4 regions of the Stutzerimonas sp. KH-1 genome follow, and region 2 is predicted to be linked to each of the others. Evidence: predicted binding sites of a transcription regulator. Region 2 holds the regulator's gene; each other region holds the start of a gene.
What was found. The regulator sigma-54, encoded in region 2, starts transcription at its own class of promoters, with help from an activator protein. The targets are predictions, from matches to a motif close to ANTGGCATNNANNTTGCTNT.
Positions count from the first base shown of each region.

Region 1: a site for sigma-54 is predicted at 1,372-1,391, ahead of fliD (flagellar filament capping protein FliD). Genes of this name have one in related genera too.
Region 3: a site for sigma-54 is predicted at 1,705-1,724, ahead of glnA (glutamate--ammonia ligase). Genes of this name have one in related genera too.
Region 4: a site for sigma-54 is predicted at 2,085-2,104, ahead of ACX1DW_RS04315 (CmpA/NrtA family ABC transporter substrate-binding protein). Genes of this name have one in related genera too.

Region 1 covers NZ_CM137011.1:3,408,209-3,411,667, reverse strand. The annotation lists gene ACX1DW_RS16470 (flagellar FliJ family protein) at 1-241, shown strand, start outside; gene flgM (flagellar biosynthesis anti-sigma factor FlgM) at 388-663, shown strand; gene flgN (flagellar export chaperone FlgN) at 660-1,100, shown strand; gene fliD (flagellar filament capping protein FliD) at 1,417-2,682, shown strand; gene fliS (flagellar export chaperone FliS) at 2,682-3,077, shown strand; gene ACX1DW_RS16445 (hypothetical protein) at 3,061-3,384, shown strand; gene ACX1DW_RS16440 (flagellar hook-length control protein FliK) at 3,381-3,459, shown strand, end outside.
Region 2 covers NZ_CM137011.1:2,534,370-2,537,828, reverse strand. The annotation lists gene rapZ (RNase adapter RapZ) at 1-668, opposite strand, end outside; gene ptsN (PTS IIA-like nitrogen regulatory protein PtsN) at 684-1,148, opposite strand; gene hpf (ribosome hibernation-promoting factor, HPF/YfiA family) at 1,158-1,466, opposite strand; gene ACX1DW_RS12285 (RNA polymerase factor sigma-54) at 1,540-3,048, opposite strand; gene lptB (LPS export ABC transporter ATP-binding protein) at 3,196-3,459, opposite strand, start outside.
Region 3 covers NZ_CM137011.1:3,122,427-3,125,885, reverse strand. The annotation lists gene ACX1DW_RS15105 (DUF4124 domain-containing protein) at 1-39, opposite strand, end outside; gene glnA (glutamate--ammonia ligase) at 205-1,611, opposite strand; gene thiI (tRNA uracil 4-sulfurtransferase ThiI) at 1,952-3,406, shown strand.
Region 4 covers NZ_CM137011.1:869,721-873,179, forward strand. The annotation lists gene ACX1DW_RS04310 (ANTAR domain-containing response regulator) at 221-799, opposite strand; gene ACX1DW_RS04315 (CmpA/NrtA family ABC transporter substrate-binding protein) at 813-2,030, opposite strand; gene ACX1DW_RS04320 (BatD family protein) at 2,169-3,459, opposite strand, start outside.

The sequences.
Region 1 (3,459 bases), 870 kb from region 2:
CCAGCAGCGCTACAAGGCCACCCTGTACAAGATGGTGGAGCTGCAACGCCGCGAGCTGGCGGTGGCCGAGCAGGCGCTGGAGCGCATCCAGCGCGAGCTGCTGCAGGCCATGCGCAGCGAGAAGGTGGTCGAGCATGTGATCGAGGGCAAGCTGCAGCAATGGCAGCAGCTGCTCGCCCAGCAGGAGCAGAAAATCCAGGACGGGCTGGCCGCCCAGGCCCACTGGCGTGCCAGCCATTGAGCGCCTTCCATCGGCCTGTCGCGGCGGGCGTGGAGGCGGCTCCCGGCGGTCGGTAGACTAGCCGCGCCTGGGCTGTGAACAGGCATTTAAGTTTCGTGCCCGGGCGGTCGCCTGTTTGGCTGTAACCACCGAGTTGGAAAGAAATCATGGAAATCAGCCGGCACTTCAAGCCCGCCCTGACACCGGCCACCGAGGCCAGCTCCACCCGCCAGCCCACCGCGCGCCCGACGCCGGAAGCCGCCGTGCGCCAGCCGGAAAGCCTGCCGCTGGAGCAGATGCACGACGCCCTGCGCGCCATGCCGGACATCGACCTGGACCGCGTTGCGGCGATCAAGCAGGCGCTGCAGCGCGGCGAGATCTCCACCGATCCCGCCGCGCTGGCCGGCAGCATGCTCGCCTATCACCGCGGAAGCGATGCGTGAACCAGCGTGACAAGCTGCTCGCGGTCGCCGCTGACGACTTGGAGCAGGATGGCGACGATTACCTGGCCCTGCGCGACCTGATGCAGGCGCTCTACGCGTTCCTGCTCGAGCGCGACAGCTCGGAAATCGATCGCCTCAATCTGCAGATCACCACGCGCGTCGAAACCCTCGCCCTGCGCGCCCAGCGCCGGGCCAAGGTGCTCGGCGCCTTCCGCCTGCAGGCCGATGCCGAAGGCATGCAGCGGCTGCTCGGCTGCTATCCCGACGACCAGGCGACGCGCCTGCGCACGCTCTGGCAGAAGCTCGGCGCGCTGGCCAGCCAGTGCCAGCAGATCAACGAGCGCAACGGCAAACTGCTCGCCATGCACCACGAAATCCTCGGCCAGCTGCTGGCCGGCAGCCACGATGCGCGGCTGTACCAGCCGCAGCCGTACTGACTCTGCCATCGCGTCCGGCCCCGCCGGCACGACCACGGCCGTCCCGTTACTCGATCTCCGCAGCCTGAGCAGCCCGCTCCAGTCCTGGGCTGCGTGTTGTTTCGTCGACCGGCTTAAGTCGCCCCCCCTTCTTCGTCGCCTTTGTTCTGAGAGGTTTCGCCGTCCGGGCGAGGCGGAAGCGGCATTTCCCCGTTTCCTGTCGCGGCCGTCGAGCGGAAGTGCTTCTTCTGCGCCAATCGCGCAAAAGTGCTTTTAAATCAACGATTTGTGTATTGGCACTCAACTTGCTCTAGAGAGCACAGGAAGGGGATCGGCAATGGCGATAGATTCAGATTACGTAAAGCAGATGGCGACGCAGCTGGCGACCTACGAAGTTCAGTCTTCGCTGGACCGGCTCAATCGCAATGAAAGCAACTACAAGACCCAGCGTGACGCGCTGAGCAAGTTGCGCACATCCCTGACCACGTTCAAGTCAGCCATGTCCGGCCTGAAGACCGGCAACGCCACGATGCTGGTCAACAGTGCCTCGTTCAGCCAGGACGGCTATGCCAGTGCGACGGTCGGCACCCAGGCCCAGCCCGGCAGCTACCAGTTCTATGTCGAACAGCTGGCCAGCAAGCAGCAGGTCGCCGTGCAGGGGCTGGTCGATGGCAGCCTGAGCGGAACCCTGACCCTCGAAGGGCAGGATTTTGCGCTGGCCGATTACGCCACGCTCGACGATGCAGCCAAGGCGATCAATGCCGCGGATCTCGGCGTACAGGCAACGCTCGTGCGCAGCAATGGCGAAGTCAGCCTGGTGATGACCAGTGCCGAAAGTGGCGCTGCCAATGCCTTCGCGGTGTCGCTCGCGGGCACCACGGCCACGACCACCACGCTCTCCACGGCGGCCGATGCACAGATCCGCATGGGCGGCTCGTTCGGCAGCGGTGGCATCCTGCTGACCAGCTCGAGCAACAGCTTCGACAACGTCATCGACGGCGTCAGCCTCTCCGTGAACAAGGTACACACCGCCAGCGACTCGGCGCTTACGCTGACTGTCGGGCAGGACCAGAGTGCCACCAAGGGCAAGGCACAGAGTTTCATCGATGCGTTCAACGCGTTGATGACCAGCTTCGATTCGCTGACTGCCAGCGGTAGCGACAGCAGCGCCCGTGGTGCATTGGCTGGTGATTCCAGCATCCGTTCCATCGAGAGTCGCCTCAACGGCTTGCTGCGCACCGACTTCGGCGGCAGCAGCCTGATCGATTTCGGCATCAGCGCCGACCGCAACGGCAAGCTGACCATCGACGCCGGCCGCTTCGAGGCGGCGGTGGCGAAGGATCCGGCCGCCTTCGAGGCGCTGTTCACCGGCAAGGACAACCTGCTCGACAGCATCGACAAGACGGTCGCCAGCTACACCAGCAGTGCCAACGGCATGCTGAAGAACCGCATGGACACGCTGGACCTGAACCTGCGGCGCATCGACGAGCAGTTCGAGAACCTGCAGCAGCGCTACGACACCTACTACTCCCGCTATCTGAAGCAGTTCACCTCCATGATGCAGACCATGCAGAGCATGGAGCAGACCTCCGGAATGTTCTGATGACCTACCTCCCCAACGACAGTTACGACAGCTATCGCGCGGTGGACCTGGAAGCGCGCGCCGCTTCCGCTTCGCCCTACGAACTGGTGCTGGTGCTGATGGACGGCCTGCTCGACGAGCTGGCGCGCGCCCGTGGGCATATCGAGCACAAGCGTTATCAGCAGAAAGGCGCCTCGCTGGAAAAATGCATGAACATCCTCAACGGCCTCAACGGTGCGCTGGACGAGGAGGGCGGCGGTGAGGTCGTGCAAAGCCTGGCCAGGCTGTACGAGTACTGCATCTACCGCCTTTCGGACGTCAGCGTGACGTTGTCGCTCGATGGGCTGGACGAAGTGGTGAAGCTGGTGGGCGTCCTGCGCGAAGGCTGGGAGGGCATCAGTGCCGCACGCAAGTGATGCGCAGCGCCTGCAGGCGCTGCATGCCCAGCTCACCGCTGCCCTGGCTAGCGGTGACTGGCGTGCCGTCGGCGAGGTGGATGGGGCGATTCGGCAGTGCCTCGAGCAGTTGCCGCGCGACCCTGCGGCCGATCCGGCCGTGCAGGCGGCCAGGGCGCAGCTCCGAACGCTGCACGGAAAGGCGCTGGAAGCCTGTGCCGAGGAGTGTGAGCGCTTGCGCCTGCTGCTGGTGAATCACCTGGAGTACGCCGAAGGGCGTGCGGCCTACCAACGTATCGACATGTTCGCCGCAGGAGATGGCCGGTGATTCAGTTGCCTGCACAGCGCATTGCCGGAGACGCCGCAGGCGGCTCCGAGCTGACCGGCGCGCTACCCCGCCCGG
Region 2 (3,459 bases):
ATCTCCTCTACGTCGGGCTGGGCGGTCAGATAGTCGATGACCGGTTGATCGAGCCCGGAGAAGTCGCGCAGCTCGGCTTTCCAGTAGGGGTTGGGCAGGCAGCGCACATCGAACACCAGGTCGGCGTCGACCGGCATGCCGCGCTTGAAACCGAACGACTCGATGAGGAATGCGGTGCCGGGTTCGGGTCTGTTCAGCAGGCGCAGCTTCAGGACGTCGCGCAGCTGATAGAGATTCAGGTGCGTGGTGTCGATCTTCAGGTCGGCATGGTCGATGATGGCTGCCAATAGCAGCTCCTCGTCGCGGATAGCCTCGGCGAGGGAGCGGTTCTCGTTGGTCAGCGGATGACGTCGGCGGGTTTCCGAGAACCGCTTGAGCAGGGTTTCGTCGTCCGCGTCCAGATACAGCACGTCGCACTGGATATGCCTGGCGCGAACCTCTTCGAGCAGCTCCGGAAAACGCTTCAGTTGACTGGGCAGGTTGCGCGCATCGATGGAAACGGCGACCTGCGGATGCAGCAGCTCGGTGTGCAGCAGCGCGCGCTCGGCAAGCTCGGGAAGCAGGCCCGCCGGCAGGTTGTCGATGCAGTAGAAACCGTTGTCTTCGAGCACGTTCAGCGCGGTGCTCTTGCCCGAGCCCGAACGGCCACTGACGATGATCAGCCGCATCTGGCCCCCACTCCGCTAGGCGCCATTCTGGACGTCGACGACGACCTGATAGAGGCTCTCATTGGTCGGCGCCTGGCGCAGTCGCTGGCGCACCTCTTCACGGTCAAGCATGCTGGCGATCTGGCGCAGCAGCTCGAGGTGCTCGTCGGTGGCCGCTTCCGGTACCAGCAAGACGAACAGCAGGTCTACCGGCGCGCCGTCGATGGCGTCGAAGTCCACCGGCGTTTCGAGCCGCAGCACGGCACTCAGCGGGGCGTTACAGCCGACCATGCGGCAGTGAGGGATGGCGATGCCGTTGCCAAATCCGGTCGATCCCAGCTTCTCGCGGGCAATCAGGCTTTCGAATATGGTCTGGGAGTCGAGGTCTGTGAGGTCCTGGGCGATGACCTTGGCGATCTGTTCCAGGACGCGTTTCTTGCTACCGCCCGGGACGTTCACCAGGGAACGTCCGGGGGTCAGGATGTTTTCGAGTCGGATCATGTCTGGGAGTCAGCGGGAGATGGCGCCCTGGGTATGGTCGAGCTGCTTTTCCTTGTGCTTGATCAGCTGGCGATCGAGCTTGTCGACCAGCAGGTCGACGGCAGCATACATGTCTTCGTGTTCCGAGTTGGCGACCACTTCGCGGCCAGCGACATGCAGCGTCGCTTCGGCTTTCTGCTTGAGCTTCTCGACCTGCAGGATCACCTGGACGCTGATGATGCGGTCGAAATGACGGGCAAGCCGATCGAACTTCTCCTCGATGTAGTCACGCAGGGCATTGGTTACTTCCAGATGAACACCGCTGATATTGACTTGCATACTGCTATCTCCTTTGCCTTGTGCGAAGAGCAGGTCCGAAGCCCTGCCGCCGGGACGTTTCGGCCTTGGCCGATCACAGTAATCGTTTGCGCTCGCTGGATGGCGCGATACCGAGCGACTCCCGGTATTTGGCGACTGTGCGGCGGGCTACCTGAATGCCCTGCGCTTCCAGTAAACCAGCGATCTTGCTGTCGCTCAACGGCTTTTTCTGGTTTTCCGCCGCCACCAGCTTCTTGATGATCGCGCGGATCGCGGTGGACGAGCATTCCCCGCCTTCTGCCGTGCTGACGTGGCTGGAGAAGAAGTACTTGAGTTCGTAGATGCCGCGCGGTGTGTGCATGTATTTCTGGGTCGTCACGCGCGAAATGGTCGACTCGTGCATGCCCACCGCTTCGGCGATGTCGTGCAGCACCAGCGGTTTCATGGCCTCGTCACCATGCTCGAGAAATGCACGCTGGTGCTCGACGATCTGCGTGGCGACCTTCATCAGCGTTTCATTGCGGCTGAGCAGGCTCTTGATGAACCAGCGTGCTTCCTGCAGCTGGTTGCGCATGAAGGTGTTGTCGGCACTGGAATCGGCACGTTTGACGAAGCTGGCGTACTGCGCATTGACGCGCAGGCGTGGCATGGCGTCCTGGTTCAGCTCTACCAGCCAACGGTCGTTGTGCTTGCGGACGATCACGTCAGGCACCACATATTCCGGCTCGCTCGCTTCGATCTGAGAACCCGGGCGCGGGTTGAGCGTCTGGATCAGCTCGATCACCTGGCGTAGCTCGTCCTCCTTGAGCTTCATCCGGCGCATCAGCAGGTTGTAGTCGCGGCTGCCGAGGACATCCAGGTAATCGCTGGCCAAACGCTGCGCTTCGCTCAACCAGGGGGTGCGCTCGGGCAGCTGACGCAGTTGCAGCAGCAGGCATTCGCGCAGATCGCGCGCGCCGATCCCGGCGGGTTCGAACTGCTGGATGCGGTGCAGCACGACTTCGACTTCGTCGAGTTCGATCTCCAGTTCTGGGTCGAACGAGTCGGTGATTTCCTCGAGCGACTCTTCGAGATAGCCCTGATCGTTGATGCAGTCGATCAGCGTGGTGGCGATCAGTCGATCGGTATCGCTCATCGGCGCGAGATTGAGTTGCCAGAGCAGGTGGCTCTGCAGGCTGACGCCAGATGACGTGCGGCTGGTGAAGTCCCACTCGTCATCATCGTTGCTGGGCAGGCTGCTGGCGCTGGTCTGGTAGATGTCCTCCCAGGCGGTGTCGACCGGCAGCTCGCTGGGAATGCGTTCACCCCAGTCAGCGTCATCGAGGCTTTCGCTGCCGTGCGATGGCTCGTCGTAGGTGCTGTCCTGTGTGGCGCTTTTCTCGCTGGTGGCCTCAGCTGGGCGGTCAGCAGCTTCGGCCATCGGGTCGGAGCTGTCGAAGTCGTCGCCGTCTTCCTCGCGCTCGAGCATGGGATTCGAATCCAGCGCTTCCTGGATCTCCTGTTGCAGATCGAGGGTGGATAGCTGGAGGAGGCGTATGGCCTGTTGCAGCTGCGGTGTCATCGTCAGCTGCTGGCCCATCTTCAGGACTAGCGATGGTTTCATGGCAGAGGACTTCAAACCTTTTATGCCGGCGCAACCGCGCCCGTTCCGACATGTGGCGCGCCAGGCGCCAACAGAAAGCAAATTATATGCCTGCCGAGGAAGCCTTTGCCTAGGGCCGATTTGCCGAGCTGCGCAAAAAAAACGGCTCTACAGACGGAATTCGTGGCCCAGATAGACTTCCTTGACCAGTTGGTTGCTCAGGATTGTTTGGGCGTCGCCCTCGGCGATCAGCTGGCCATCGTTGACGATGTAGGCGGTTTCGCAGATGTCCAGGGTTTCACGGACATTGTGGTCGGTGATCAGTACGCCGATGCCCTTGGCCTTGAGGTGGTGGATGATCTGTTTGATGTCGCCCACCGATATCGGATCGACGCCAGCGAAGGGTTCGTCGAGGAGGATGAATTTGGGCGC
Region 3 (3,459 bases), 590 kb from region 2:
GCTGAGGATGAACAGCAGGCTGAACAGGGCGCTACGCATGGGAGGCTCCGCAGGAGGTGGACCGTCGAAGCCTTGCACTGCAACGGCCTTCAGGCAAGCACGATCGCTGCGATTTGCGAGGCGTGACAAGCTGCATGGATCGCAGTCGCCGGGCAGAAACGAAGAAGGCCACCCGAGGGTGGCCTTCCTGTCACGCGAACTGGATCAGACGCTGTAGTACAGGTCGTATTCCAGCGGGTGCACGAAGGTGCGCACCTTGATTTCTTCCTCGGACTTCAGCTCGATATAGGCATCGATGAACTCGTCGGAGAACACGCCGCCCTTGGTCAGGAACGCGCGGCCCTTGTCCAGCTCTTCCAGGGCTTCCTTCAGGCTGCCGCAGACCTGCGGGATCAGCTTGCCTTCTTCCGGCGGCAGATCGTACAGGTTCTTGTCGGCGGCATCGCCAGGATGGATCTTGTTCTGGATGCCATCCAGGCCAGCCATCAGCAGTGCAGCGAAGCACAGGTACGGGTTGGCAGCCGGGTCCGGGAAGCGCGCTTCGATACGACGGGCTTTCGGGCTGGAAACGTACGGAATACGGATCGAGGCCGAGCGGTTGCGCGCCGAGTAGGCCAGCATGACCGGTGCTTCGAAGCCCGGGACCAGACGCTTGTAGGAGTTGGTCGACGGGTTGGTGAAGCCGTTCAGCGCCTTGCCGTGCTTGATGATGCCGCCGATGAAGTACAGGGCGGTCTCGGACAGGCCGGCATAGCCTTCGCCAGCGAAGGTGTTCTTGCCGTCCTTGGAGATCGACATGTGCACGTGCATGCCCGAGCCGTTGTCGCCGTACAGCGGCTTCGGCATGAAGGTGGCGGTCTTGCCGTAGGCGTCGGCGACGTTGTGCACGCAGTACTTCAGGGTCTGAACTTCGTCAGCCTTGGCGACCAGGGTGTTGAACTTCACGCCGATTTCGTTCTGACCGGCAGTGGCCACTTCGTGGTGGTGCACTTCGACGACCAGGCCCATCTCTTCCATGGCGTTGCACATGGCGGTACGGATTTCGTGGTCGTGGTCGCACGGCGGAACCGGGAAATAACCGCCCTTGACGGCCGGGCGGTGGCCCTTGTTGCCGCCTTCGACGTCCTGGTCGGTCATCCAGGAGCCCTGCTCGGAGTAGATCTTGAACATCGAGCCGGAGATGTCCGACTTGAACTTGACCTGGTCGAAGATGAAGAACTCCGGCTCCGGGCCAACGAAAACGGTGTCACCGATGCCGGTGGACTTGAGGAACTCCTCGGCGCGCTTGGCGATGGAGCGCGGGTCGCGGTCGTAGCCCTGCATGGTGCTCGGCTCGACGATGTCGCAGACCAGGATCAGGGTCGGCTCTTCGGTGAACGGATCGAGCACAGCGGTCTCGTCGACCGGCATCAGGATCATGTCGGAGGCTTCGATGCCTTTCCAGCCATGGATGGACGAACCGTCGAACATCTTGCCGTGCTCGAAGAAGTCTTCATCCTGGGCATCACGAGCCGGGACGGTGACGTGGTGCTGCTTGCCTTTGGTATCGGTGAAGCGCAGATCAATCCACTTCACATCGTAATCTTTGATCAGTTGAAGCGACTTCGACATGGTGTTCTCCAAGTGGTGGAAGCGTGACAGTGAGCTTCCGAATCAGGGTGAAGCCGGGCGGCGATGTTCCGCCAAGGCGACCTGCCTCACAAGGGAGCAAATTGCATGCCAGTGCTCCGTCTTGGAACTGCAGGCCCGCCACTGCGCTGCCGCGGCGATGGGGCGTGCTAAATCCTAGCTTCCTGTACGAAAACGTGCGCGCTAATGGTGCGAGCGGTCTCGGTTACGCATCTTTTTGGTGCATATGGGCGCGACTCAAAGAAACCGATTAAAACTTGAGCAGTTTCCGCTATACTCCGCGCCCCTCTTTTCCAGCCACACCGGCACCCGCGCTGTTTCCATGAAGCTGATCGTCAAGGTTTTCCCCGAAATCACCATCAAGAGCCCGCCGGTGCGCAAGGGCTTCATTCGCCAGTTGGCGAAGAACATCCGCACCGTGCTGCGCGAGCTCGACCCCGAGGTGCGGGTCGAAGGCGTGTGGGACAACATCGAGGTGGAAACCGCGCTCAGCGAATCGAAGCCGCTGCGCGAGATGATCGAGCGCCTGCGCTGCACGCCCGGCATCGCCCATTGCCTGGAGGTGCACGAGTATCCGCTGGGCGATCTCGACGACATCGTCGCCAAGTGCAAGGCGCACTACGCCGAGCGCCTGCCGGGCAAGATCTTCGCGGTGCGCTGCAAGCGCGCCGGCAAGCACCCGTTCAGCTCCATGGACGTCGAACGCCATGTCGGCAGCCAGCTGCGCCAGCAGTGCGGCGCCTCCGGCATTTCGCTGAAGGCGCCGGAGGTCGAAGTGCGCATGGAAATTCGCGACCAGCGCCTGTTCGTCGTCCACGAGCAGCACGACGGCATCGGCGGCTATCCGCTGGGTGCGCTGGAACAGACCCTGGTGCTGATGTCCGGGGGGTTCGACTCCACCGTCGCCGCCTACCAGATGATGCGCCGCGGGCTGATGACGCATTTCTGCTTCTTCAACCTCGGCGGCCGCGCCCATGAGCTGGGCGTGATGGAAGTCGCCCACTATCTATGGAAGAAATACGGCAGCTCGCACCGCGTGCTGTTCATCAGCGTGCCGTTCGAGGAAGTGGTCGGCGAAATCCTGCAGAAGGTCGACAACAGTCAGATGGGCGTGGTCCTGAAGCGCATGATGCTGCGTGCCTCGACCGAGATCGCCGAGCGCCTGCATATCGACGCGTTGGTCACCGGCGAGGCGATTTCCCAGGTCTCCAGCCAGACCCTGCCGAACCTCTCGGTGATCGATTCGGCCACCGACATGCTGGTGCTGCGCCCGCTGATCGCCAGCCACAAGCAGGACATCATCGATACCGCCTTCCAGATCGGCACCGCCGAGTTCGCCAAGAACATGCCCGAGTACTGCGGCGTGATCTCCAAGAACCCCACCACCCGCGCCAAGCGCTATCGCGTCGAGCACGAGGAAAAGCAGTTCGACATGGCCATCCTCGAGCGCGCCCTGGCCAGTGCCCGCCAGGTGCCGATCGACCGGGTGATCGACGAGTTGGGCGAAGACATCAAGGTCGAGGAGGTCAGCGAGGCGACGGCCGGCCAGGTCATCCTCGACATTCGTCACCCCGATGCCGCCGAGGACGAACCCCTCGAACTGTCCGGCATCGAAGTTCAGACCTTGCCGTTCTACGCGCTGAACAACCGTTTCAAGGAACTGGATGAAAACCGCCAGTACCTGCTGTATTGCGACAAAGGTGTCATGAGCCGCCTGCATGCTCACCATCTGCTGAGCGAGGGGCATGTGAATGTTCGCGTCTATCGTCCGGCCTGACGCATCGGTGAAACAGCCGGGGCTGTTGGGTGGCAGCATTCGCCACCGCCCTC
Region 4 (3,459 bases), 1.7 Mb from region 2:
GTCGAGGACGCCTTTGTCTGTGCCGACACCTTCGTTGGTTCGGCCTATCCAGCCAAGCAAGCGGCTTGCCAGTTCCGCGCTTGACGCTCGCCGGCCAGGGCGATGCCAGTAGGTTGGGGCGCAGCGGCGTTTCTCGGCAGCGGTGCCGCACGATGATTCGCTGTAACGCCTGCCCGCCGCTGGTGCAGTAGCCTGCCTGGCGCACCGTGACCGGGCGCGGTCATTCGCCGAGCAACTCGTTCATCGCGATGATCTGCTCTGCGACCTGGATCAGCTTCTGCTGCCGGCTCATCGCCTGGCGGCGCATCAGGGTGTAGGCCTCTTCTTCCTTGCAGTTTCGCATCTTCATCAGCATGCCCTTGGCCAGCTCGATGCGCTTGCGTTCGACCAGCTGCTGCTCCCGGGCCTGCAGTTGCGCACGTATTGCCTGGTCGCTTTCGAAGCGGGCCATTGCCACGTCGAGGATCGGCTTGAGGCGCTGGGCCTGGATGCCTTCGACGATATAGGCACTGACCCCGGCGCGAATGGCCTGACGCATGGCGTCCGGGTCGCTGTCGTCGGTGAACATGACGATGGGGCGTGGCTGATCGCGGCTGACCAGCACCACCTGCTCGAGCACATCGCGGCCGGGTGAGTCGGTGTCGATCAGCACCACGTCGGGACGGATCGCCTCGACCCGCTCGGGCAGGTCGATGGTCAGGCCGGATTCGTCGATGACCTCGAAGCCGGCCTCGATCAGCGCACTCTTCAGACGGCCGATCTTCCGCGGGGTGTCGTCGATCAGGAGGATACGCAGCATGCCGGAGTCCTTCTCAAAGCGCAGCCATGGCAGGGCTTGCCATGGCATGCAGCGCGAAACTGCGGGCATAGGTGGCCGGATCGCTGCCGTCCCAGTGTTTGCCGTCCATCAGCGTGGCGCTGCGCATGGCTGAGTCAGGCAGGGCGATGCCCAGCGCGCCGGCGGCCTGGCGATACAGTTCGATCTGCTGCACCTGGTTGGCCACCTGCAGGTAGTCCGGGTCTTCGCGCAGCAGGCCCCAGCGGCGTAGCTGGGTCATGAACCAGAGGCCGTCGGAGAGATAGGGCAGATTCGCCGCCCCCTCGCCGAAGAAGCGCAGCGGATGCTCGTCCTGCCAGGCATTGCCGAGGCCATCCTGGTAGAGGCCGAGAAAGCGTGACTCGATGGCCGCCAGCGGTGCATCGACGTAGTCGCACCCGGCGATCAGCTGTGCGGTGCTGCGGCGATTCTCCTGGCTCTGGTCGATGAAGCGGCTCGCCTCCAGCACGGCCATGACCAGTGCTCGGGCGGTGTTGGGGTACTCCTCGACGAACGCGAGGGTGCAGCCGAGCACCTTTTCCGGGTGGTCAGGCCAGATCGACTGGCTGGTCGCCAGGGTGAAGCCGACGCCTTCGGTAATGGCCTGTGCTCCCCAGGGTTCGCCGGCGCAGAAGCCATCGATGCGACCGGCGCGCAGGTGCGCCACCATCTGCGAAGGCGGCAGCACGAGCGTCTTCACGTCCCGCAGCGGATCGATGCCATGGGCGGCCAGCCAGTAATAGAGCCAGAGCGCGTGGGTGCCGGTGGGGAAGGTGTGCGCCAGGGTCAGGCGTGCACCGCTTTGGCGCACGCTGGCGCGCAGTGCCTCGGCATCGGTCACGCCTGCGACCTTCAGCGGGGCGGAGAGGTTGATGCTCTGGCCGTTCTGCGCCAGGCCCATGAGCACGGCCATGTCCACCGCCGGGCTGCCGCCGATGCCCAGATGCACCGCATAGATCAGGCCGTACAGACCGTGGGCCGCGTCCAGCTCGCCGCCGATCAGCTTGTCGCGCAGAGCCGACCAGGAGTTTTGCCGCTGCAGGTTGAGCGTCAGCCCGAATGGCTGGGCGAAGCCCTGGGTGGCGGCGACGATCAACGAGGCGGCATCGGTGAGCGGCAGAAAGCCCAGGTTGACCGAGCTCTTTTCCGGTGCATCGCTGCCGGCGACCCAGGCCAGTGCGTCGTGTCGGTGCGGCGAGAGGGGGTCCGTCATGCTTGATGGCCTTTTTCCGATGGCGCGGTGCGCAAGATTGGTTATGCCAACCCTGAAGCAAGCCATATGCCAGCGAGAAATTGGTGCATGCCGCCGCGAGCAGCCCCAAGGTTCACCAGGGCCGCCAACAGACGGCCGTCAGCGCGGATAGAGCGGCGGCAATGCGCCCTGTTCCTGATCGAGATTCGGACTGCTGGCCGGCGGTAGGGTCTGGATCGCCTGCCACAGCGCATCGCCCTGCCAGCGTTGGCCGGCTTCGCTGTACAGCGCTCCATTCAGGCCATCCAGCGCGTCGGACAGCGGCACGAAACGCGCCGCCATGTCCGCCAGCGTTTCCGGTTGCTGCCGCGCCCAGGCGTCCAGTGCCTGGCGGGTGGCCTGCGAGTCGTTGGCCTGGCAGGCGCGGCGCAGATCGTCGAGCAGGCTGCGTGGGGTAGGGCCGGGTTGCAACGCACGCTGCACCGCAGGCTGCCTGCGCGCATGCAGCCACAGCCCGAAACCGATCAGCGTCGTGAGCGCCAGCAGAGCTGTGCTCAGCTGCCAAGGCCAGACAACGGCCTGCTCCGCCGTCGATACCGACGGCACCGTCGGCTCGGTCGCTGGCGGGGCGAGATTCGGATTGTCCGCGACATCCAGCGTGCGTGCCTCAAGCGTGGTGCGCTCCAGGCGATCTTCGATCGTGTTCCACCAGACGACTTCGAGCGAGGGCAGCTGCAATGGCCCGCTGCGGGTGGGGATCAAGGCTTCGCGCTGTTCCCGACTGCCGACCAGGCCGGCTGCGCTGACCTCGTTGGCCAGGCTGGGCTGATCGGGATAACGGCGCAGTTCGGCGTTTTGCGGGGAGCCGATCGCCGGCAGCTGCGTGCTGGTCAGCCCCTCGGCCTTGAGCAGCAGGCTGCGGGTCAGCGATTCGCCGACCTGGGCCTGCTGTGGCTCCGGGCTCCAGGCTTCGACCAGCGTCAGGCTGCGAGCCGGTAGCCAGGGCGCGCCGGCTGGATAGTCGGCCGGTTTGGCCTTGACCGTCAGCGGGATGCTCGGCGAGCGAACCTGGGTGGAACGACCGCCGCGCGAGCCGAACACCGAGTTGCTGCCATTGGTGACGGTGGTGGCGCTGAACAGCTGGGCGGGTATGGTCAGTTCACCGGATTTCTGCGGGAACAGCGCATAGCGCACCTCGATGACGCCATGGCGGATACCGTTGATGGTCTTCTCGTACATGCGCGGCTCGCCGAGGCGCTCCACCAGCGCCTCGGGCATCTGCAGCGGGGAGAGGGTACTGTCGTCGTATAGCGAGACCGAATGGTAGATGCGCAGCGTGAGGATCACCTGCGCCTGTACGTAGACGCTTTCCTGGTCGACGCTGGCGTCGATGAAGATAGGCGCCAGCTGATCGATTTCGGTGTCCTTCAACGACTCCTGCACCAGCACC